4 regions of the Streptomyces sp. NPDC002754 genome follow, and region 2 is predicted to be linked to each of the others. Evidence: riboswitches for the same ligand, from Rfam matches in the RefSeq annotation. Region 2 holds a riboswitch; each other region holds the start of a gene.
The links. Region 2 has a riboswitch for cobalamin ahead of ACWD2L_RS02290 (ABC transporter substrate-binding protein). Riboswitches for the same ligand answer to the same signal wherever they lie in the genome.
Positions count from the first base shown of each region.

Region 1: another riboswitch for cobalamin. It lies ahead of ACWD2L_RS05210 (ABC transporter substrate-binding protein); the one in region 2 lies ahead of ACWD2L_RS02290 (ABC transporter substrate-binding protein).
Region 3: another riboswitch for cobalamin. It lies ahead of ACWD2L_RS12410 (cobalamin biosynthesis protein); the one in region 2 lies ahead of ACWD2L_RS02290 (ABC transporter substrate-binding protein).
Region 4: another riboswitch for cobalamin. It lies ahead of ACWD2L_RS21880 (ribonucleoside-diphosphate reductase subunit alpha); the one in region 2 lies ahead of ACWD2L_RS02290 (ABC transporter substrate-binding protein).

Region 1 is NZ_JBSFVM010000001.1:1,074,669-1,080,003, reverse strand. It holds gene ACWD2L_RS05225 (basic amino acid/polyamine antiporter) at 1-87, shown strand, start outside; gene ACWD2L_RS05220 (arginine deiminase) at 123-1,385, shown strand; gene ACWD2L_RS05215 (hypothetical protein) at 1,416-3,602, shown strand; cobalamin riboswitch at 3,656-3,845, shown strand; gene ACWD2L_RS05210 (ABC transporter substrate-binding protein) at 3,882-4,934, shown strand; gene ACWD2L_RS05205 (FecCD family ABC transporter permease) at 4,994-5,335, shown strand, end outside.
Region 2 is NZ_JBSFVM010000001.1:457,786-463,120, reverse strand. It holds gene ACWD2L_RS02295 (ABC transporter permease) at 1-619, opposite strand, end outside; gene ACWD2L_RS02290 (ABC transporter substrate-binding protein) at 603-2,087, opposite strand; cobalamin riboswitch at 2,188-2,364, opposite strand; gene ACWD2L_RS02285 (hypothetical protein) at 2,590-2,763, shown strand; gene ACWD2L_RS02280 (histidine phosphatase family protein) at 2,760-3,344, shown strand; gene ACWD2L_RS02275 (hypothetical protein) at 3,354-3,698, opposite strand; gene ACWD2L_RS02270 (CbtA family protein) at 3,823-4,584, opposite strand; gene ACWD2L_RS02265 (CbtB domain-containing protein) at 4,607-4,828, opposite strand; gene ACWD2L_RS02260 (methylmalonyl-CoA mutase subunit beta) at 5,174-5,335, shown strand, end outside.
Region 3 is NZ_JBSFVM010000004.1:64,260-69,594, forward strand. It holds gene ACWD2L_RS12400 (inorganic phosphate transporter) at 1-1,048, shown strand, start outside; gene ACWD2L_RS12405 (hypothetical protein) at 1,082-1,303, shown strand; cobalamin riboswitch at 1,389-1,536, shown strand; gene ACWD2L_RS12410 (cobalamin biosynthesis protein) at 1,575-2,537, shown strand; gene ACWD2L_RS12415 (cobyric acid synthase) at 2,534-4,069, shown strand; gene ACWD2L_RS12420 (putative cobaltochelatase) at 4,203-5,335, shown strand, end outside.
Region 4 is NZ_JBSFVM010000010.1:139,001-144,335, forward strand. It holds gene ACWD2L_RS21875 (ribonucleotide-diphosphate reductase subunit beta) at 1-77, opposite strand, end outside; gene ACWD2L_RS21880 (ribonucleoside-diphosphate reductase subunit alpha) at 77-2,434, opposite strand; cobalamin riboswitch at 2,742-2,872, opposite strand; gene ACWD2L_RS21885 (GNAT family N-acetyltransferase) at 2,924-3,424, opposite strand; gene mctP (monocarboxylate uptake permease MctP) at 3,530-5,158, opposite strand; gene ACWD2L_RS21895 (DUF3311 domain-containing protein) at 5,155-5,335, opposite strand, start outside.

The sequences.
Region 1 (5,335 bases), 620 kb from region 2:
CCGCGTGAACTCGTCATCCTCGCCGTCTCCGTGATCGGCGCGGTGGTCGGCATCGTCGCCCTGGCCGCCGGCTGGATCAGCCTGTGACCGCCCCGTCCCATCCTCTTCCCGGGAGGCACCCCGTGACCGACCCCGTCAGCTCCGCTCCCGCCGCCTACGGCGTCCACTCCGAGGTGGGCCGGTTGCGCAAGGTCCTCGTCTGCGCGCCGGGGCTCGCGCACCGCAGGCTGACCCCGACCAACGCGGACGACCTGCTGTTCGACGACGTGATGTGGGTGGAGAACGCCCAGCGCGACCACGCCGACTTCGTCAACAAGCTGCGCGGGCGCGGCGTCGAGGTCGTCGAGCTGCACGAGCTGCTCGCGGAGACGATGGCGATCCCGGAGGCGAAGTCCTGGCTCCTGGACCGGAAGATCGTGGCGAATCAGGTCGGGCTCGGCCTGATCGACGACACTCGCGCGTTCCTGGAGGGCCTCGATCACCGGCAGCTCGCCGAGTACCTCATCGGCGGGCTCGCCACCACCGACCTGCCCGACGACTACCGCTCCCCGTACGTGAACCTGGCGCGCGAAACCACGGGCGTGCGCGAGTACTTGATGCCGCCGCTACCCAACACCCTCTACACCCGAGACACCACCTGCTGGCTGTACGGCGGCCTCACCCTCAATCCGCTGTACTGGCCCGCGCGGCACGACGAGACGCTGCTGATGAAAGCGGTCTACCAGTTCCACCCGGACTTCGCGGGCTCGACCGTGTGGTGGGGTGATCCCGAACGGGACTGGGGGCAGGCGAGCTTCGAGGGCGGCGACATCATGCCCGTCGGCAAGGGCGTCGTCCTGATGGGCATGAGCGAGCGCACCTCCCGGCAGGCCATCACACAGGTCGCGGCCTCCCTCTTCGAGCGCGGCGCCGCCGAGCACGTCATCGTCGCCGGGATGCCGAAGCTGCGCTCCGCGATGCACCTGGACACCGTCTTCACCTTCGCCGACCGCGACATCGTCACCCTCTACCCGAAGATCATGGACGCGGTGCACACGTTCTCGCTGCGCCCCAGCGACAAGGCACCCGGCCTGGAGATCACCGACGAGCGCTCGGCCGCGTTCACCGACGTCGTCGCGAAGGCCCTCGGCATCGGCGACCTCCAGGTCATCGAGACGGGCGGCGACGTGTACGCGTCCGAGCGCCAGCAGTGGGACAGCGGCAACAACGCGGTGGCCCTCGAACCCGGCGTGGTCTTCACCTACGACCGCAACACCCAGACGAACACGCTGCTGCGCAAGGCGGGTGTCGAGGTCATCACCATCGTCGGCGCCGAACTCGGCCGGGGGCGCGGCGGCGGCCACTGCATGACCTGCCCCATCATCCGGGACCCGCTCCACTATTGAGGCGGCCCCCGGACAGGTACCTTCGAGGGCATGGAGAAGGTCACGCTCCATCCGCTGCTCCGCGTGGTGGCCCTCGTCGTGGCCACTCTCGCCACACTGACCGTGTGCGTCACGGCCACCGTCCGCGGCACGCTGCTCGACCCCGGCTTCCACGCCGCCGTCCTCGACGAGCAGCACGCCTACGACCGGCTCTACAACGAGGTCCTGGTCGACCCGAAGGCGTCCCCGGTCACCCGCGATCTGCTGGCCCGGCTCGCGGTGCCGGAGGCCCAGATCACCTCCAACCTGAAGCTGGTGCTGCCGCCCGACACGCTGCGCGACCTGACCCGGCAGCAGGTCGACGCGGTGGTCGGCTATCTGAACGGCGACCGTGAGGACCTGCGCCTCGTCGTCGACCTGCGCCCGGTCCTCGCCAACCTCGGCGACCTGGCGCACACCTATTTCGGGGATCTTGTCGCGGGCGTCCAGAACCGCTCCGAGCCCGACTTCGAGCGGTTCCGGTCGACGCTCGCCGACGAGGCGCGCGAGCTCGCCGCCGGGCGTGCGCCCGACGACCTGCCGCGGCTGCCGCTGACACCGGACCAGGCGAGCCGCGTCACCGACGCCCTGCTCGCCCTCGTACCGGCCGGGGAGCGCAAGGACCTGCGCCCGGAGGTCGAGACGGCGCTCGCGGAGGGAGACGTCGGCACCGCGCTCGCCGCAGTCGCCCCGGCCACCGTCACGGACCGCGTCCAGAGCGCGACGGCCCAGCTCCGCACGCTCGTCGACGGCGGCACCTGGGACCTGACGGACACCCTCGAGGCCTCCGGCAACGACCTGTCCGGTCTGCACGACGCGCGCCCGTACACGGCGGTCGGCCTCGGAGTGCTCGAAATCGTGGCGGCGGCGCTCCTGTTGGTGTCCCTTGCGGCGCTGTGGCTGCTCGCTCCGCGGCAGCCGGGGCGCCGACTGGTCCTGCTCGGGATTCCGCTCCTGGCCGGCGGGGTGCTCGCCGGGCTGGCCGCCTGGGTGACGCGCCTGGTCACCGACGGGCGGATCGTCGCGCCTCCCGACTCGTGGCCGCCGAGCCTGACCCGCCTCGTCGACGACGTGCAGCGCGCCGCGGTCGGTCACCTCACCGGCACCGCGCTGTGGGCCGCGCTCGTGCCCGTGCTCGCCGGGGCGCTTCTCGCCGGTGTCGGCCTGCTCATGCGGACCGGGCTCGCCGGCCGGGTTCCGCGGGTGGCGCGGGAGCGGCTCGGGTCGCCGCGGCGGACGGTCGGCCTGGGGTTCGGGGCGGCGTGCGTGGCGGTCGCGGGGATGGTCCTGATGCCGCTGGCCGCGTCACCCGCGGCGGCCCGCGAGTGCGAGGGCAGCACCGAACTGTGCGACCGCCCCTACGACGAGGCCACGTACCTGACCGCGCACAACGCGATGTCGACGACCGCCGACCACTTCATCGGGCCGCTCCAGGACCCGCGTATCAGCACGCAGTTGGACCACGGGGCGCGCGCCCTGCAGCTGGACACCTACCGCTGGGAACGGCCCGAGGAGATCGCCGAGCGTCTCGACGAATCCGACTTCACGGCCGAGCAGCGGGCGCTGGTGAGGTCCGCGGTCAACCGGATCAATCCACCGCGCAAGGGGCTGTGGCTGTGCCATTCGGTGTGCCGGGCCGGGGCGATCTCCCTGGTGCCGGTGTTGCGCGAGATCGGCGACTGGATGAAGGACCACCCGAATGAGGTGGTCAGCCTGATCATCCAGGACGCCATCTCCGCAGAGGACACCCAAAAGGCCTTCCACCAGGCCGGTTTGGACGAGCTGGTCCGCCGGCCGGACGCCGATCCGGCGAAGCCGTGGCCGACGCTCGGCGAGATGATCGACAGCGGCCGGCGTCTGGTCGTGTTCGCCGAGAAGGCGGACGGCCCGGCCCCCTGGTACCGCAACTTCTACCGCTACGGCATGGAGACCCCGTTCACTTTCCGCTCCCCTGACCAGATGAGCTGCGTCCCGCACCGCGGCGGCGACGACAAGCGGCTGTTCCTCCTCAACCACTTCATCACCAACAACGGCGGCAGCCGCATCGACGCGGGCGAGGTCAACGCCCGCCGCTACGTCCTCGACCGGGCACACCGCTGCGAACGCGCACGCGGCAGGCCGGTCAACTTCGTGGCGGTCGACTACGCGACGATCGGGGACGCGCAGGGGGCGGTGGACGCGCTCAACGAGGGCCGCTGAGCGACGACTACCGGGCCTCCTGGCGAGGGGGACCGCCCCGCGTGATAGTTTCGCCGAGCCAGTCGTACCTTTGTGTGTTTTTCTACGCACACGGGTCAGGGAATCCGGTGGGAAGCCGGAACTGACGCGCAGCGGTGAGGGTGACGGGCGGAGCCACTGCCACTGGGCCGGCACATCGGTCTGGGAAGGCGCTTCGCGCGGACGACCCCGAGTCCGAAGACCTGCTGGCGGCCTCCAGTGCCGCGTGGCGTGGAGGCGGACCATAGGCCGGCTCCGCGTATGAGCCCTGGACGCGAAGGAACCTCCGTGCTGTTCGCACGTCAACTCCGCCGATGTGCCCCGCTGTTGGCGGGCGCTCTGCTGCTCTCCGGGTGCGGCACGACCGCCGCCGTCGAGGACGGTGCCGCCGGTGGCGGCGGTGTCACGCTCGACAATTGCGGCCAGAAGGTGCGGGTCACGCATGCCCCGCGCCGCGCCGTCGCCCTCGATCAGGGGTCCGCCGAGATCATGCTCTCGCTCGGCCTCGAGGACCGGATGGTCGGCACCGGCACCTGGACCGACCCGGTACCCAAGGAGCTGGCGAAGGCCAATGCGAAGGTGCCGCGCCTCGCCGACCGCTACCCGTCGCTCGAGAAGGTCCTCGGCACCGAACCGGACTTCGCCGCGGCCTCGTTCACGTACACCCTCGGCAAGGGCGGTGTGGCGCCGCGCGCGGAGTTCGAGAAGCTCGGCGTGCCCACGTACCTTTCCCCCAGCGACTGCGTGGGCAAGGACAACGGCGACGGGGACGGGGTACGGACCAAGACTCTGGGGCTCGACGTCGTGTACGGGGAGATTCGCGATCTGGCGCGCGTCTTCGATGTCGAGGAGCGCGGCGAGAAGCTCATCGGCACGCTCAAGTCCCGGGTGCGGAAGGCCACTTCCGGGATCGACGCGCATGGAGTGGACGTCCTGTACTGGTTCGCCAACTCCGACTCGCCCTATATGGCGGGCTGTTGCGGCGCCCCCGGCGTCGTCACCAAGGAGCTCGGGGCGCGCAACGTCTTCGACGACACGCACGCGGAGTGGCCACAGGTCAACTGGGAGACGGTCGCGGACCGCGATCCGGACGTGCTGGTCATCGGCGATCTGACGCGCCGCTCGCAGTCGGCCGAGTCGGCCGCGCAGAAGATCAAGTTCCTGGAGTCCGACCCCGTCACCAAGCACATGACCGCCGTGAAGAAGAAGCGGTACGTGCGGCTGAGCGGGCAGGCGATGAACCCGACCATCCGGACGGTCGACGGCGTGGAGCGGGTGGCCGCGGGGCTGCGCGAGTTCGGCCTCACGCGGTGACGGCTCGCACGGTCGCGGCCCCCGCGGTCACGGCGGCGCAGCCGAAGGCCTCGCCCCGGATCACCCTTCGCGCCACGCTCGCCTGGGCGGCCGGCATCGCCGCGCTGTGCGCCTCGGTCGCCTTCGCCATCACCCTCGGGCCCGCGCGGATTCAGGTCGGCGACGTGTGGGCGGCGGTGGGCGACCGGATGGGCCTCGCGACCTCGGACCTCTCGCCGATCCGGGACGGCATCGTATGGAATCTACGGCTGCCGCGGACGCTGCTCGCGGCGGTGTGCGGGGCGGGGCTCGCGGTGTGCGGGACGGTGCTTCAGGCGCTGCTGCGCAATCCGCTGGCCGATCCGTTCGTACTCGGTGTCTCCTCGGGCGCGTCGACCGGAGCCGTACTCGTCGTCGTGCTC
Region 2 (5,335 bases):
GTATCTGCCGTGCCAGGTCGCACAGGTGACGGGCCGTCAGTACGACGACGGGGAGGACCAGCACGGCGGGCTGCGCCCACAGCGCGTGCGCGTCCATGCCGACGGCGGTGGCGGGCAGCAGCCCGGCCGCCAGCGACACCGAGGCGACCAGTAGCAGCCCGAGCACGAACTCCGGCACGGCGTGCAGCACGACGGCGGCCGTGTTCAGCGCGCGATCGACGCGGCTGCCCTCCCGCAGCCCCGACACCGCGCCCACGAGCGGCGCGAGCACGGTGACGAGCAGCAGTGCCGGGACACCCAGCAGGAGTGTCACGCCGACGCGCCGGCCGATGTCGTCGCCGACGGGCAGGCCGGTCGTCAGAGAATTCCCCGGGTCCCCGGTGAAGAGGTGGGCGAGCCAGTGCCCGAAGCGGGACCAAGCCGGTTCGTCGAGACCCAACTGGTCGCGCAGTGCGGTGACTTGCTCCGGCGTGCCGAGTTCACCGCGCAGCACGTCGGCCGTGTCGCCGGGCAGCAGCGAGCCGACGGCGAACACGGCGAGAAGCACCACCAGGCACTGCAACAGCGCCAGCAGGCAGCGTCGGAGCACATACGCCCGCATGTCAGCTGACGCGGACACGGTCGAAGCGCGCCCAGTCGTGCGAGTTCGGGGGCGCCGCGCGCAAACCGGTGACCGAGCGCGCGACGGCGTCGTTGGCGTCGGAGAACGCCCACACCAGGAGTCCGGACTCGGCGCGGGCCAGCTTCTGGGCGCGGGCGAGCAGCCCGAGCCTGTCCTGCTCGTCCCGGCTGGTGCGGGCCCGGTCAAGGAGCGCGTCGAACTTCTTCGAGGCGTACTGCGTCTGGTTGCGGGCGGCGCCGCCACGGACCCGCTGCTGGAGGAAGTCGGAGACGGGCAGCGTGGAGGTGGTGTTGAAGGCGGCGATGCCCTTGGTCTTGATCTCGCTGAAGTACGTGCTGGAGGCGCGGGTGTTGGCGGTCAACTTGAGCCCCACCTCGCGTAGCTGACGAGCCATCAGGTCGGCGGCCGGTTCCCACGCGGCGTCGACGGCGCTGGTCTCCACGGTGATGTGCAGCCCCTGGGCTCCGGCCTCCTTCACGAGCCCGCGCGCCTCGTCGACGTCCCGCTTCCGGGGTTCCATGTCGTCGGGGTAGCCGCGCAGCCCCATCCCGAACAGGTCGTTGCCCACCTCGCCGTGCCCGGCGAGCGCGATCCTGACCAGTGCCTCCCGGTCGATGCCGAGCTGCACGGCGCGTATGAGCCGCGGATCGTCGAACGGGCTTCGTCCGGTGCGCAGAAGCAGTTGCTGCGCGGTGGCCCGCTTGGCCGTCAGAAGGTGTGTCGAGTTGTTCTTCTTCAGCCGTTCCACGGACGCTCCGCCCATGTCGGCGCCGTAGTGCACCTGCCCGGACAGCAGCGCGCCCAGCCGCGCCGACTCCTCGTTCGCGGGGACGATCTCCAGCTCGGCGATGTGCGGGGCGCCGTCCCAGTGGTCCGCCCAGCGCCGGTAGCGGGCGGTGCCGCCGGGCGTGAAGGACACGTAGGTGAAGGGGCCGGAGCCGACCGGCTTGCTGAAGTCCGTGGTGCCGTCCGGGATGATCTCGGTGCCGGGTCCCGCGAAGACGGTGGGGAACTCGAAGTTCGGCGCCTTCAGCACGAGGACGACGGTCCGGTTCCCGTCTGCCCTGCTCGCGCCGAAGTCGATCGCGGACAGCAGGACCTGCGACGGAGATCCGGTCTTGGGGTCGGCGGCGCGGCGGTAGCTGTAGAGCACGTCCTTGGCGGTGACCGGCTTGCCGTCGTGGAAGCGGGCCGCGCGCAGGCGGATGCGCCAGCGGGTGCCCGAGGAGTCGCTCTCCCAGGACTCCGCGAGCCGCTCGCGGACCGACAGGTCGTCCGCGTACGTGCCGAGGGTGTCGTAGAGGGCCTTGGCGCGGGCCTGGTCGACGAAGTTGGGTGCCACGTGCGGGTCGAGCGTCTCCTGGGAGCCACCGGAGGTGAACGCCGCGCGGAACCGGTCGCCGCCTCCCCCGTCCTTGGTGTCCCCGCCGCAGCCGCTGAGCAACCCGGCTCCGGCGAACGTCAACGCACCTGAGGCGGCCAGTACTTGGCGCCTGCCGGGCCCCGGGTGCCCCGTTCGGGCATGCGTCGTCACATCGATCCTCTCCGGGGTGTCCTCGCCCCTGCTGCTGGACCGGCGACGGGTCAGTCTCCTGGCTCCCGGATCATCACTCACCCCCGCCTTCCCGTCCGCTGTCGCGGACGGTGGCGTGCAGGAGGATCGCTCCCCGGTCACAGTGGCGGGACCGCGCCGGAATCACACCGGCTTCCTGGTCCCCGTCGCCTCTCGTGGGCTCATTGTGGCGCACGAGGGATCGGGGAAGGCACCCGGTGTCCTTGGAGCACGGGAGCGGCCGGGCCGTCTCAGGCCCGATGCCCGTCCCCCGGCCCGTCGTCCGACACCGGATAGGGCACGAACGTGCGGCCAGTTCGGCCGCGGGCACCGGATCGCCGATCAGGTCCGCGGAGAAGACGGTCAGACGCATGGGAACGCCCTCCAGCGCCGCCGTCTCCTCCACCACAGTGAGGTGTTCGAGGGCACCCGGAACGACACCCAGTTCTTCCTGCAACTCCCGCCCCTCGACTTCGTCGCCGTACTCGTCACCACCTTCCGCGACCACCGCACGGACCTGCTGAAGGAACATCGGCGGCGGGGAGTACGCTCCCCTCGCACGGCCATCGAGTCCCAGGGAGTTCCGTGACCACGCGCCTGCTGCTCGTCTCACCGGCCGTGACCGCCTCAGCACGGAGCGGCGTGTTCGACGACGGGGCGTCCCTCGACTCGGCCGGCGCCGCTCAGGCTCGTCGCGCGGCCGGAACCCTGCCCTTGGCCGACCGCGTCGTCGTCTCCCCCGGCACCCGGTGCGCACAGACCGCCGACGCTCTCGGCCTCAATGCCGGGCAAGCCGCACCCGCCCTGGCAGGCCTCGACGCGGGCAGTTGGCGCGGCCGGTCGCTGGACGACGTGAGCGCCACGGAACCGCAGGCGGTGGCTCGTTGGCTGACGGACCCGGAGGCCTCACCGCCGGGTGGTGAGTCCGTGGCCGACGTGTGCGCACGGGTCGGCCGCTGGCTGGACGAGGTCAGGGAGGGCGGTACGGCGTCCGGCCGGGTCGTCGCCGTCGTGGAACCCGAGGTGGTGCGGGCGGCCGCGGTCCATGCGACAGGGGCTCCGCTGTCCGCCTTCTGGCGCCTTGACGTCGCGCCGCTGTCGGCCACGGAGTTCAGTGGGCGCTCCGGTCGCTGGAACATCCGGCTCGGCCGCATGCTCGGCGCCGAGTGAGCGCTCCGATCAACGGCCCTGCCCCCGGTGGCGGGCCAACAGCTCCGCCAATTCGCACCGTACGCAGGCGGACCGTGCCGCCTCGGGACTGTCCTCGCGTACGGCGGGTCCGGTACCGCTCGGCGTGTGCCCGACGGCAGCGCACTCGTCGGCCGGGCACGCCGCCACGAGCTCCGTCAGGTCGCGCACCAGCTGCTCGGTCCGCTTCGCCTGCTGGGCGAGCACCCGCATCCGCGCGCTCTGCCCGCCGATCTGCCGTCGGCCGGCGATGAGCTGTTCGTACTCGTCGAGGGTCAGGGCGACCGCCGCGCGACCGCCGAGAGTGATACGGCGCGGCTCCGGGTGTCTGGCCACTCAGCTCCTCGATTCCTCACGCGAACCATGCGCGGATGAACCCTGATGTGGTGCGAAAACACGCGAGGGCCCCGGATGACTCCGTGGGCCCTCTTCTACGTTTCCCGCGACCCGCCCGGGGCCATCATTGGCCCGCCGCGACCGTTTCCCCAGGTGTGGCGGCCACGGGCTTCGGCCGCAGCAGTCGCTGCGCCAGCTCTCCGAACAGCAGGCCGAATCCGGCCCACAGCGTGATCTGTGTGGCGAGGGCGGAGAGCCGGAAGCGCCACAGCAGCGCGGCCGGGAAGTGCTCGGGCGCGTCGTTGATCGCCGGCAGGAACTCGTAGGCCAGGCCGACGATCACGGCGAATCCCAGCACGGCGACGACTGTCGCGTACCAGGTGCCGAGCCGGGGCACGAGCCGCTTGCCGACGATGGTCGCGGCGATCGTCAGGAGCACGCTGAGCACCATCATCAGGAAGTACAGGGTCGTCCGCTTGCCGATGGTGTCGGGGTTTCCGACGGCGGGCGGGTTGGCCGGGTACTTCAGGAACGGTACGACGTATACGGCGAGCAGCGCACAGCCCGACAGCAGCAGGGCGGTGGCGCGTGGGCCGAAGCGGCCGACGCGCCCGAGCGCGAAGCAGTAGGCGAGAGCGGCGATCCCGCCGAAGGCGATGCCGTAGACGAGGATGCCGGTGGCGAGACCGGCGGTGGACTGGAGGCCGCGGGAGACGAGTTCGACCTCGTCGCCGTGCGAGTGGCCGGCGTGGGCCTCCTCGAAGCCGATCGCGGCGTCGACGCCTGGTTCGCCGAGCCAGTAGGCGATGACCAGGGCGAGCACGCCGGCGGCGAGGCCGGCGAGCATGCCGCGAACGAGCAGATTACGTACGGTGCTGGAGTTCATGAGCGCGTCGGGTTCCCTCGGGTCAGTGGCAGGGGAAGCCGAGCAGGTGACGGGCGTCATGCACCCATTCATGAACTTCCGCTCCGCTGAACACGGAGGTGGCGCCCTGTTCGGCGCCGACGAAGTAGAGAAGAACCAGCATCAGGATGCCGATGAAGACGGCCCAGGGGGCGATGTCCTTCAACGGCAACTTCGCCGGAATCACAGGGGTGTTGGGGGTCGGCTGGGCGACATTCTGCGCCATGGCAGAGCCTCCTTCGGGAGTTCGCGTCCCGTCTCGGTGGTGCACGAGACGACAGCCGGGTCTGACTCACGAGCGGTCCGTCCTCGGACCTCTCGCACACAGTGGCGCGACCGTGCCGGTTTCACACCGGCTTCCGTGCTGTCGTCGATACGCCCTGACGGTACCGCGTGGCGCGTACATGGCCAAGGCCGGTTCCCTCGCGCCGTCGCCTGGCGTGCCGCGCCGACGCGGGTCACCATTCCGCGCCATCCCGCTCGTAGGCGAATCGAGCCCCCACGACAAGGAGAACAAGGTCACACGGGTGTGCCCTGCTCTCGCTCGCCGGCTCTGACCTAGCATCCGGACATGACGGTCCTGCCAGACGACGGGCTTTCCTTGGCGGCCGAGTTCCCTGACGCGACGCACGAGCAGTGGCAACACCTGGTGTCGGGTGTCCTGCGCAAGTCGGGCAAGGAAGTCTCGGCAGCCGAAGCGGAAGGCGCCCTGTCCACCGCGCTCGAGGACGGG
Region 3 (5,335 bases), on a different contig from region 2:
CTTCGCGGCGCTGGTGGGCGCCATCCTCTGGAATCTGCTGACGTGGCTGGTCGGGCTGCCGTCCAGTTCGTCGCACGCGCTGTTCGGCGGGCTCATCGGCGCCGCTGTCATGTCGATGGGCTGGTCGTCGGTGAACGGCGGGACCGTCGTCACCAAGGTGCTGCTGCCCGCGGTGGCCGCGCCGCTCGTCGCCGGTATCGCCTCGTTGCTGGCCACCCGCCTGACGTACCGCATCAGTAAGAAGACGGACCAGAAGGCGACCGCGAAGGGGTACCGCGCCGGGCAGATCGCCTCCGCCGGGCTCGTATCGCTCGCGCACGGCACGAACGACGCGCAGAAGACGATGGGCATCATCACCCTCGCGCTGATCACCGGCGGCGTCATCGGGCACGACGCCGACCCGCCGCTGTGGGTCATCGTCTCGGCCGGTATGGCCATCGCCCTCGGTACGTACCTGGGCGGCTGGCGCATCATCCGCACCATGGGCAAGGGCCTCACCGAACTCGCGCCGCAGCAGGGCTTCGCGGCGCAGACCAGTGCGGCGACCGCGATCCTCGCCTCCTCGCACCTGGGTTTCTCGCTCTCCACCACGCAGGTCTGCTCCGGCGGTGTGATGGGCGCGGGCCTCGGCCGCAAGGGCGGCGTCGTCCGCTGGTCGACCGCCACCCGGATGTTCATCGCGTGGGGCCTGACCCTGCCGGCCGCCGGCCTGGTGGGCGCGGGCGCCGAGTTCCTGACCAAGCAGGGCGCGTGGGGCATCGGCCTCACCGCGGCGCTGCTCGTGACCGGCTCGGCGATCATTTGGAAGCTCTCGCGTCGCAACTCCGTCGACCACACCAACGTCACGGCGGACGAGCCGCACGCCGCCCCCGTGCAGGAAGCGCAGGAGGCGCAGGAAGCCCCGGGCGTCGTCACCGCCGCGATCGCCTCGGTCACGCCGCCGCCCGCGGGCACGGTCGAGTCGGCCGAGTCCGAGGCGAAGATCACCGACCGGCCGAAGGCCGGAGCGGTGAACGATCCCGCGCGCCCCGCCGGCGCCACGCTGTAGTCAGCGCTGTAGCTCAGAAGGAAGCAGGCAGGAATGAAGATCGACTGGGCGGCCCTCGGCTCCGTGTTCGGCGTCTCTCTCGTGGTCACCGTGGCCCTCGTCGGCCTGTTCACCCTCGGCATCGTGGGCCTCTCCAAGCGGGAGTCGGCGGCGCGTGACGGTGGCTCGGCCGCGGTCGCGACATCAGGGGCGTATGCCTGCTTCGCGCTGTGCGCGGCGGCCGTGGCCTACGGGATCTATCTGATCGTGGCCTGAGGCGACATCAGGGCCCTTCGGGGGCGGGGTGCGGGGCGTTCGGCGTCCCGTGCCCCGCCTTCGTGCGTACGCCTCAACAGCAAGTTGACGTGCCAACTCGCAGCGTGGTGGACTTCCCCCGCCATATACGGCAGCAGTTGAGGAAGCCGGTGCGAATCCGGCGCGGTCCCGCCACTGTGAGCCCCCTCCTTCGAAGGGGCGAGCCAGGAACTCTCGCTGCCGGTCTCGTCGAACCAGGGCGTGGACACCCTGAGTGAGGACACCTACCGCCATGCTTGCCCCACGCGGCAACTGGCGGCGCGAGCGCGTGTATGCGTGCGGTGCCGCCGCCGGGATCTTCGCCGACCTTCTTCTTGGCGATCCGCGCCGTGGGCATCCCGTCGCCGGATTCGGGCGCGCCGCCGGGGCCGTCGAGCGCGGGCTGTGGCGTGACCACCGTGGCGCGGGCGCCCTGCACACCGTGGTGTGTGCCGGAGGCGCCGTCGCTCTCGCCGCCGCCGCGACCCGTGTCGTACGCCGCTCCCCCGCCGCGTCCCTCGCGTTGACGGCCGCCGCCACCTGGGCCGTCGTCGGCGGCACCTCGCTGGGCCGCGAGGCCCGCGGCGTGGGGTCCGCGCTCGATGCCGGAGACGTGGAGCTGGCGCGGGAGCTGCTGCCCCGGCTGTGCGGCCGTGATCCGCAGGGGCTCGACGCCGACGGGATCGCGCGCGGTGTCGTCGAGTCCGTCGCCGAGAACACCTCCGACGCGGTCGTGGGCGCGCTCGTGTGGGGCGCGCTCGGCGGAGTGCCGGGCCTGGTCGCCTTCCGCGCCGTGAACACGCTCGACGCGATGGTCGGGCACAAGTCCGCGAAGTACCGGCGGTTCGGCTGGGCCTCGGCCCGCCTCGACGACGTGGCGGGCTGGCCGGGGGCCCGGCTGACCGGTGTCCTCGCCGTCCTCGCCGGTGGCAGGCCCCGGGAGGCGCTGGACGCGTGGCGGGCGGACGCCGGGCGGCATCCGAGCCCGAACGCCGGTGTCGTCGAGTCCTCCTTCGCGGGCGCGCTCGGGGTGCGGCTCGGCGGGACCCTGGCGTACGGCGGGCGGGTCGAGCACCGGCCGGTGCTGAACGCGCCGGGGCGTGCGGTCGAGGTACGTGATGTGGATCGGGCCGTGCGGCTGTCACGGCGGGTGTCTCTGTTGGCGTTGGGAGTCTGTGTGGGTGCGCGACTGGTACGGGCGCGGGTGCGGCGATGAGCGGGCGTGGAGACGGTGTTCGACGAGGCGGCGGGCTGCTCGTCGCCGGGACGACCTCCGACGCCGGGAAGAGTGTCGTCACCGCCGGGATCTGCCGGTGGCTGGTGCGGCAGGGCGTGAAGGTCGCGCCGTTCAAGGGGCAGAACATGTCCCTGAACTCGTTCGTGACCAGGGAGGGTGCCGAGATCGGGCGGGCGCAGGCCATGCAGGCGCAGGCCGCGCGGGCGGAGCCGAGCGCGCTGATGAATCCGGTGCTGCTCAAGCCGGGGAGCGATCGCAGTAGTCAGGTCGTGCTCATGGGCAAGCCTGTCGGCGAGTTGAGTGCCCGGGGGTATCACGGGGGGCGTCAGGCGGCGCTGCTCGACACCGTGGTCGGGTGTCTGGAGGAGCTGCGGGCCACGCATGACGCCGTGATCTGTGAGGGCGCGGGCTCGCCCGCGGAGATCAATCTGCGGCGGACGGACATCGTGAACATGGGGCTTGCGCGGGCCGCGCGGCTTCCGGTGCTTGTGGTCGGCGACATCGATCGGGGTGGGGTCTTCGCCTCGTTCTTCGGGACGACCGCGCTGCTGGCTCCCGAGGACCAGGAGCTTCTTGCCGGGTATCTGGTGAACAAGTTCCGGGGTGACGTGAGCTTGTTGGAGCCCGGTCTCGACATGCTCAAGTCCCTTACGGGGCGGGACACTTACGGGGTGCTGCCGTTCCAGCACGGCCTCGGCATCGACGAGGAGGACGGGCTTCGGGTGTCCCTTCGGGGTGCCGTACGGGAGTCCGTCGTGGCGCCGCCCGTGGGCGAGGACGTGCTGCGGGTCGCCGTGTGCGCGGTGCCGTTGATGTCGAACTTCACCGATGTGGACGCGTTGGCCGCCGAGCCGGGTGTCGTGGTGCGGTTCGTGGACCGGGCCGAGGAGCTCGTCGACGCGGACCTCGTCGTGGTGCCGGGGACACGTGGGACGGTGCGGGCGCTTGAGTGGCTGCGGGAGCGAGGGCTTGCGGAGGCTTTGAGGCGGCGGGCGGCCGAGGGGCGGCCCGTGCTCGGTATCTGCGGCGGGTTCCAGTTGCTCGGCGAGTCCATCGAGGACGAGGTGGAGTCGCGGGCCGGGGTCGTCGATGGGCTCGGGCTGCTTCCCGTACGTGTGCGGTTCGAGGCGGAGAAGACGCTTGCGCGGCCGGCCGGTGAGGCGCTCGGCGAGTACGTCGAGGGGTACGAGATTCATCACGGGGTCGCCGAAGTGCTGGGCGGAGACGCCTTCTTGGACGGGTGTCGGGTCGAGGGCGTGTGGGGGACGCACTGGCATGGGTCGTTGGAGGCGGATGGGTTTCGGCGGGCGTTTTTGCGGGAGGTGGCGGCGGCTGCCGGGAGGCGGTTTGTGCCGGCGGCGGATACATCGTTCGAGGCGTTGCGGGAGGAGCAGCTTGATCGGCTGGGGGATTTGATTGAGCGGCATGCCGATACGGGTGCGCTCTGGCGGTTGATTGAGGGGGGCGCCCCTGCGGGGTTGCCGTTTGTGGCTCCCGGGGCGCCGTCGTGAGATTTCGCCCCCGCCGCCGCTTCCCGTCCCGTCCCTGGGGGCTGCGCCCCCTCGCCCCCCAAAAGATTGCGCCCCGCGGCGGAGCCGCATATAGGCACAGTCCCGCGCCCCTAATCGTGGAGGTCAGGTTTCGATGAGTACTCCCTTTCCGTTCACTGCCGTTGTCGGGCAGGACGATTTGCGGCTTGCGTTGTTGTTGAATGCTGTGTCGCCCGCCGTGGGGGGTGTGCTCGTGCGGGGGGAGAAGGGGACGGCCAAGTCGACCGCCGTGCGTGCGCTGTCCGCGCTCATGCCGGGCGTCGACGTCGTCGCCGGGTGCCGGTTCTCGTGTGATCCGGCGGCGCCCGATCCGGGGTGTCCCGACGGGCCGCACGGCGACGCCCCGGGCGACCAACGGGACGCCCGGATGGTCGAGTTGCCGGTCGGCGCCTCGGAGGACCGGCTCGTGGGCGCGCTCGACATCGAGCGGGCGCTCTCCGAGGGCGTGAAGGCCTTCGAGCCGGGGCTGCTCGCCGATGCGCATCGCGGGATTCTGTATGTGGACGAAGTCAATCTGCTGCATGACCACCTTGTTGATCTGCTGCTCGACGCCGCCGCCATGGGCGCCTCGTACGTCGAGCGCGAGGGTGTCTCCGTACGGCATGCCGCGCGTTTCCTTCTCGTAGGGACGATGAACCCCGAAGAGGGCGAGCTGCGGCCGCAGTTGCTCGACCGGTTCGGGCTGACCGTGGAGGTTGCGGCGTCGCGCGAGCCGGAGCAGCGGGTGGCGGTCGTCAAGCGGCGGCTCGCCTATGACGACGACCCCGAGGGGTTCGCGGGCACATGGGCCGACGAAGAGGCCGACGTGCGGGAGCGGATCGTCGCCGCGCGTGAGCTGCTGCCCCAAGTGCGGCTCGGTGACCGGGCGTTGACGCAGATCGCGGCGACGTGCGCGGCCTTCGAGGTGGACGGCATGCGCGCCGACATCGTGATGGCACGCACGGCCACCGCGCTCGCCGCCTGGGCGGGGCGTGAGGACGTGCTGGCGGAGGACGTGCGGCAGGCCGCGCTGCTCGCGCTCCCGCACCGCAGGCGCCGGAACCCCTTCGACGCGCCGGGGCTCGACGAGGACAAGCTCGACGAGACGCTGGACGAGTTCGGTCCCGAGGACGAGCCGGAGCCGGACCCGGAGTCGGGCCCTGACCCTGACCCTGACCCTGATGATGATCCGGACGGGCCCGGCGGGGGTCCCGACGGTGGTGGTCCCGGTGGTGGTGTGCCGCCGCA
Region 4 (5,335 bases), on a different contig from region 2:
AAGTCCGGGTAGCGCATGGGGCGCAGGGTCAGTTCGAAGCCCGGGTCGAGCAGGTTCTTTTCGGGAGAGGTGGACATCACTGGCAGGCCTCGCAGGACTCGGGGTTTTCCAGGGAGCAGGCGACCGCGTCCGGCTCCGGCGTCGCGGTCTGCGCGGGGACGGTGCTGTTGCCCGCCGCCCGCGCGATGCGCGTCGCGGGGCGCGAGCGCAGGTAGTACGTGGTCTTCAGGCCCGACTTCCAGGCGTACGCGTACATCGAGGAGAGCTTGCCGATGGTCGGCGTCTCCAGGAAGAGGTTGAGGGACTGGGCCTGGTCGAGGTACGGGGTGCGTGCCGCGGCCATGTCGATGAGGCCGCGCTGCGGGATCTCCCAGGCCGTGCGGTAGAGGGCGCGGAGTTCCTCCGGGACCCAGGTGAAGCCCTGCACCGAGCCGTTGGCCTCGCGCAGCGCCTCGCGGGTCCTGGCGTCCCAGACACCGAGCGCCTTCAGTTCCTCGATGAGGTACGAGTTGATCTGGAGGAACTCGCCCGACAGCGTCTCCCGCTTGAAGAGGTTGGAGACCTGCGGCTCGATGCACTCGTAGACGCCGGCGATGGAGGCGATGGTGGCCGTCGGCGCGATGGCGAGGAGGAGGGAGTTGCGCATGCCGACGGAGGCGATGCGCTCGCGCAGTGCCGCCCAGCGCTCCGGCCAGGTGGGCTCGACGCCGTAGTGGTCGGGGTGCAGCACGCCGCGTGCGGTGCGGGTCTTCTCCCAGGCGGGAAGGGGGCCGTTGCGCTCGGCCAGGTCGGCCGACGCCTCGTACGCCGCGAGCATGATGCGTTCCGCGATGCGGGTGGAGAGGGCCTTGGCCTCGGCCGAGTCGAAGGGCAGGCGGAGCTTGAAGAAGACGTCCTGGAGGCCCATCGCGCCCAGGCCCACCGGTCGCCAGCGGGAGTTGGAGCGGCCCGCCTGGTCGGTCGGGTAGAAGTTGATGTCGACGACGCGGTCGAGGAAGGTGACGGCCGTGTGGACGGTGTCGTCGAGGCGCTGCCAGTCGATGTCGCCGGTCTTCGTGTCGACGAAGGAGCCGAGGTTGACCGAGCCCAGGTTGCAGACGGCCGTCTCCCCGTCGTCCGTCACCTCGAGGATCTCCGTGCAGAGGTTGGAGGAGTGGACCGTGTGGCCTGGCTCGGCCGTCTGGTTGGCGGTGCGGTTGGCGGCGTCCTTGAAGGTCAGCCAGCCGTTGCCGGTCTGCGCGAGGGTGCGCATCATGCGGCCGTACAGGTCCCGGGCGGGGATGGTCTTCTGGGCCAGCCCGCGGGTTTCGGCGTCTCGGTACGCGGCGTCGAACTCCTCGCCCCACAGGTCGACGAGCTCGGGCACGTCGGCCGGCGAGAACAGCGACCACGGCTGGTCCGCGTTCACGCGGCGCATGAACTCGTCCGGGATCCAGTGCGCGAGGTTGAGGTTGTGGGTGCGGCGCGCGTCCTCGCCGGTGTTGTCGCGCAGTTCCAGGAACTCCTCGACGTCGGAGTGCCAGGTCTCCAGGTAGACCGCGGCGGCGCCCTTGCGGCGGCCGCCCTGGTTCACGGCGGCGACGGAGGCGTCGAGCGTCTTCAGGAACGGGACGATGCCGTTGGAGTGCCCGTTCGTGCCGCGGATCAGTGAACCGCGGCTGCGGATGCGGGAGTACGAGAGGCCGATGCCGCCTGCGTGCTTCGAGAGGCGGGCGACCTGGTGGTACCGGTCGTAGATCGAGTCGAGCTCGTCGAGCGGGGAGTCGAGGAGGTAGCAGCTCGACATCTGGGGGTGGCGGGTGCCGGAGTTGAAGAGGGTGGGGGAGGAGGGCAGGTAGTCGAGGCGGCTCATGAGGCCGTAGAGGGCGGCCACTTCGTCGAGCGCGCGGGTGGAGTCGTCCTCGGCGAGGCCCGCGGCCACGCGCAGCATGAAGTGCTGCGGCGTCTCGATGACGGAGCGCGTGATCGGGTGGCGCAGCAGGTAGCGGCTGTGCAGGGTGCGCAGGCCGAAGTAGCCGAAGCGGTCGTCGCCCGCGACGTCGATGAGCGCGTCGAGGCGCGCGGCGTGCCCCTGTACGAATGCGGCCGTGCGGTCCGCGATCAGGCCCTCGCGGTGGCCGACGGCGACCGACTCGGTGAAGCTCGTGACGCCCTGTGAGGCGGCCTCCGCGGCGATGGAGCGGGTGAGCAGGCGGGCGGCGAGCCGGGAGTAGGCGGGGTCCTCGGAGATCAGTCCGGCGGCGGCCTCGGTGGCGAGATCGCGCAGCTCCGCTTCATCGGCCCGCGCCGAACGGCCGCGCAGCGCGGCGGCGGCGATCCGGCCGGGGTCGGCGTCGGGGAGGTCGGCGGTCAGCTCGGTCAGGGTGCGCAGGAGTGCGGCACCCGGGCCGTCCTGGGGGGTGGCTGAGACCGGTTCGGCGGGCGCGATGGTCACGTGGAGGCTCTCCCTCGCTCGGGCGGGGCCTTTCGGCACACTCGCGTCGTCGCCCGAAGGGCGGCCCCGCGGTGTCTGGTGCGTGCGATCGCAAGGCGCCGGACGGGCCTCGTAGCGGAGCTACTAGGTCTGTCCGGCAACGCCGCGAGCGTGCGTGCCAGACGCCGCGGGGCAGACGCGAGTGTGCCGAAAGGCCCCGCGGGCCTGCGGGGAGGAGGTGGCAGCGCGGGCCGCGCACGCGCAGGGCGGGCCCTCGTCCACCGGCCCTTTCCGCGAGGCCCGGACGTCTTCGACGCCCGGGCCGGTCGGCTCGGGCGTGCCGTCGACAGGTCATCGGACTCACGCGGGCGTTTTTGTACGCCTACGCACACCGTTGCGGGACAGTTCCGGATTCGCACCGGATTCCCCTGTGGTGACAGCGAGAGTGAGCATACATGTTGTGTCGGGCTTTCGCTTCAGCCCCATATGTTGTGTCGGCCGACCGAACCGTCAGTCTGCCGCCAGCTTCAACTCGTACGCCCGCAGCGTCACTTCCGGGATCGGCGACCAGTCGCGGTCCGGGATCCGGGTGAAGCCGAGGCGCTCGTAGAGGCGGTGGGAGGCGGTGGCGAGCGGCTGCGTGCACAGCACCACCGCCGACTTCCCGGCTGACCGGGCCCGGTCGATCACGGCCCGCACGAGCGCCTCGCCGACGCCCTTCCCGCGCGCCTCCACGTCGACGGCCAGCATCCGGAACTCGGCCTCCGAGGGGCGCGCGAGGTCCGCGTACGGGTGGTCGTGCGTGGGGACGTAGGTGACGCCGCCGAGGACGCGGCCGTCGGGGTCCTCGGCGACGAGCACTTCGGCCTGACCGGCGCGTTTCTCGACGTCGCGCAGTTCTGCGGCGTACCAGTCGTCCTCGCCGAACGCGAGGAGGCCGCTGCCCAGGTAGGCGCGGGCGCTCAACTCGCCCAGTACGGCGTATTCATCGGGGCGCACTGTTCTGATCACGACGCCATGGTTACGCGACCCCGGGCCGTGGCCGCAACGCTTTCCGGAAAATGTGTCGGGCCCCTCCGAAGCGGAGGGGCCCGACACACGTACGGAAGGGCGTGCTTAGTGACCAGCGCCCGCGCCGACCGTCGGCAGGTCGCGCTTGACGCCCTTGTCGCCGGCGTCGGCCGTGTAGTCCTCGGCGGTCGTCTCGTCGACGCCGTCCGGGGCGTTGACCGCCTTGAGGACGAAGGTCAGGACGACGGTGACGACGATGTTGAGGACGAACGCCGTGAAGCCGATGTAGCCGATCTCGCCGATGCCGGGGATCTCCGCCGACGAGCCGCCGAAGTGCTTCTGCGTCGGCGACGCGACACCCCACGCGGCGAGCGTGCCGTAGACCATGCCGACGGCCCAGCCGGCGAGCAGCGCCCAGCGGTGGAACCAGCGCGTGAACAGGCCGCCGACCAGGGCCGGGAAGGTCTGCAGGATCCAGATGCCGCCGAGCAGCTGGAAGTTGATGGCGACCGTCTTGTCCATGGTCAGGACGAAGACGAGCGCGCCGACCTTCACGAGCAGCGAGACCAGCTTGGAGACCTTGGTCTCCTGCGCGGGCGTCGCGTCCGGCTTGATGAAGTCCTTGTAGATGTTGCGCGTGAACAGGTTCGCGGCGGCGATGGACATGATGGCCGCGGGGACCAGCGCGCCGATGCCGATGGCCGCGAACGCGACGCCCGTGAACCAGTCGGGGAACATGTCCTCGAACAGCTGCGGAATCGCCAACTGCCCGTTCTGCACCTTGATTCCGGCCGCGATCGCCATGAACCCGAGCAGCGCGAGCAGGCCCAGCATCAGCGAGTACAGCGGCAGGATCGTGGTGTTGCGACGGATCACGTTGCGGCTCTTGGACGAGAGCGTCGCCGTGATCGAGTGCGGGTACATGAACAGCGCCAGGGCGGACCCGATGGCGAGCGTCGCGTACGTCCAGGTGCCCGAGGAGCCCGGCGCGAGCCCGGCGACCGGTTTGCCCGCCGCGTCGTTCGCGGCGTCGAACTTGTCGTTCGCCGCGGCGAAGATGTGCTCGAAGCCGCCCAGCTTGATCGGGATGTAGATGATGGCGACCGCGATCACGAGGTAGATCAGGCCGTCCTTGACGAACGCGATCAGCGCGGGCGCCCGCAGGCCCGAGGAGTACGTGTACGCGGCCAGCACGCCGAAGGCGATCAGCAGCGGCAGGTCCTTGACGAACCAGTTGGTGCCCTCACCCCCACCGACGCCCATGACGTCGAGAACGGCCTGGATGCCGACCAGTTGGAGTGCGATGTACGGCATCGTGGCGAGGATGCCGGTGACCGCGACCGCGAGCGAGAGGCCCTTGGAGCCGAAGCGTCCGCGCACGAAGTCGGACGTCGTCACGTACCCGTGCTTGTGCGAGACCGACCACAGGCGCGGCAGGAACGTGAAGATCAGCGGGTACACCAGGATCGTGTACGGCACCGCGAAGAAGCCGGAGGCGCCGGCCGCGTAGATCGCCGCGGGCACGGCGACGAAGGTGTACGCGGTGTAGAGGTCGCCGCCGAGCAGGAACCAGGTGACCCAGGTGCCGAACGAGCGGCCGCCCAGGCCCCATTCGTCCAGGGACGCCTCGTTCTCGGCCTTCCGCCAGCGCGCGGCGAGGAAGCCCATGACCGTGACGGCCACGAAGAAGATGATGAAGACGGTGAGCGCGACACCGTTGACGCCGCCGTTCACGCGCCCGCCCCTTCCTGGGAAGCCTGAGAGGTCTCACGGGCGCGCTGATCGCGCTGCCACAGCTTGTACGCGAGCATGGTGAGCGCGGTCGAGATGAGCACCCAGAGCATCTGGTACCAGTAGAAGAACGGGACGCCGATGAGGGTCGGTTCGACCTTGGCGTAGGAGCTGACCCAG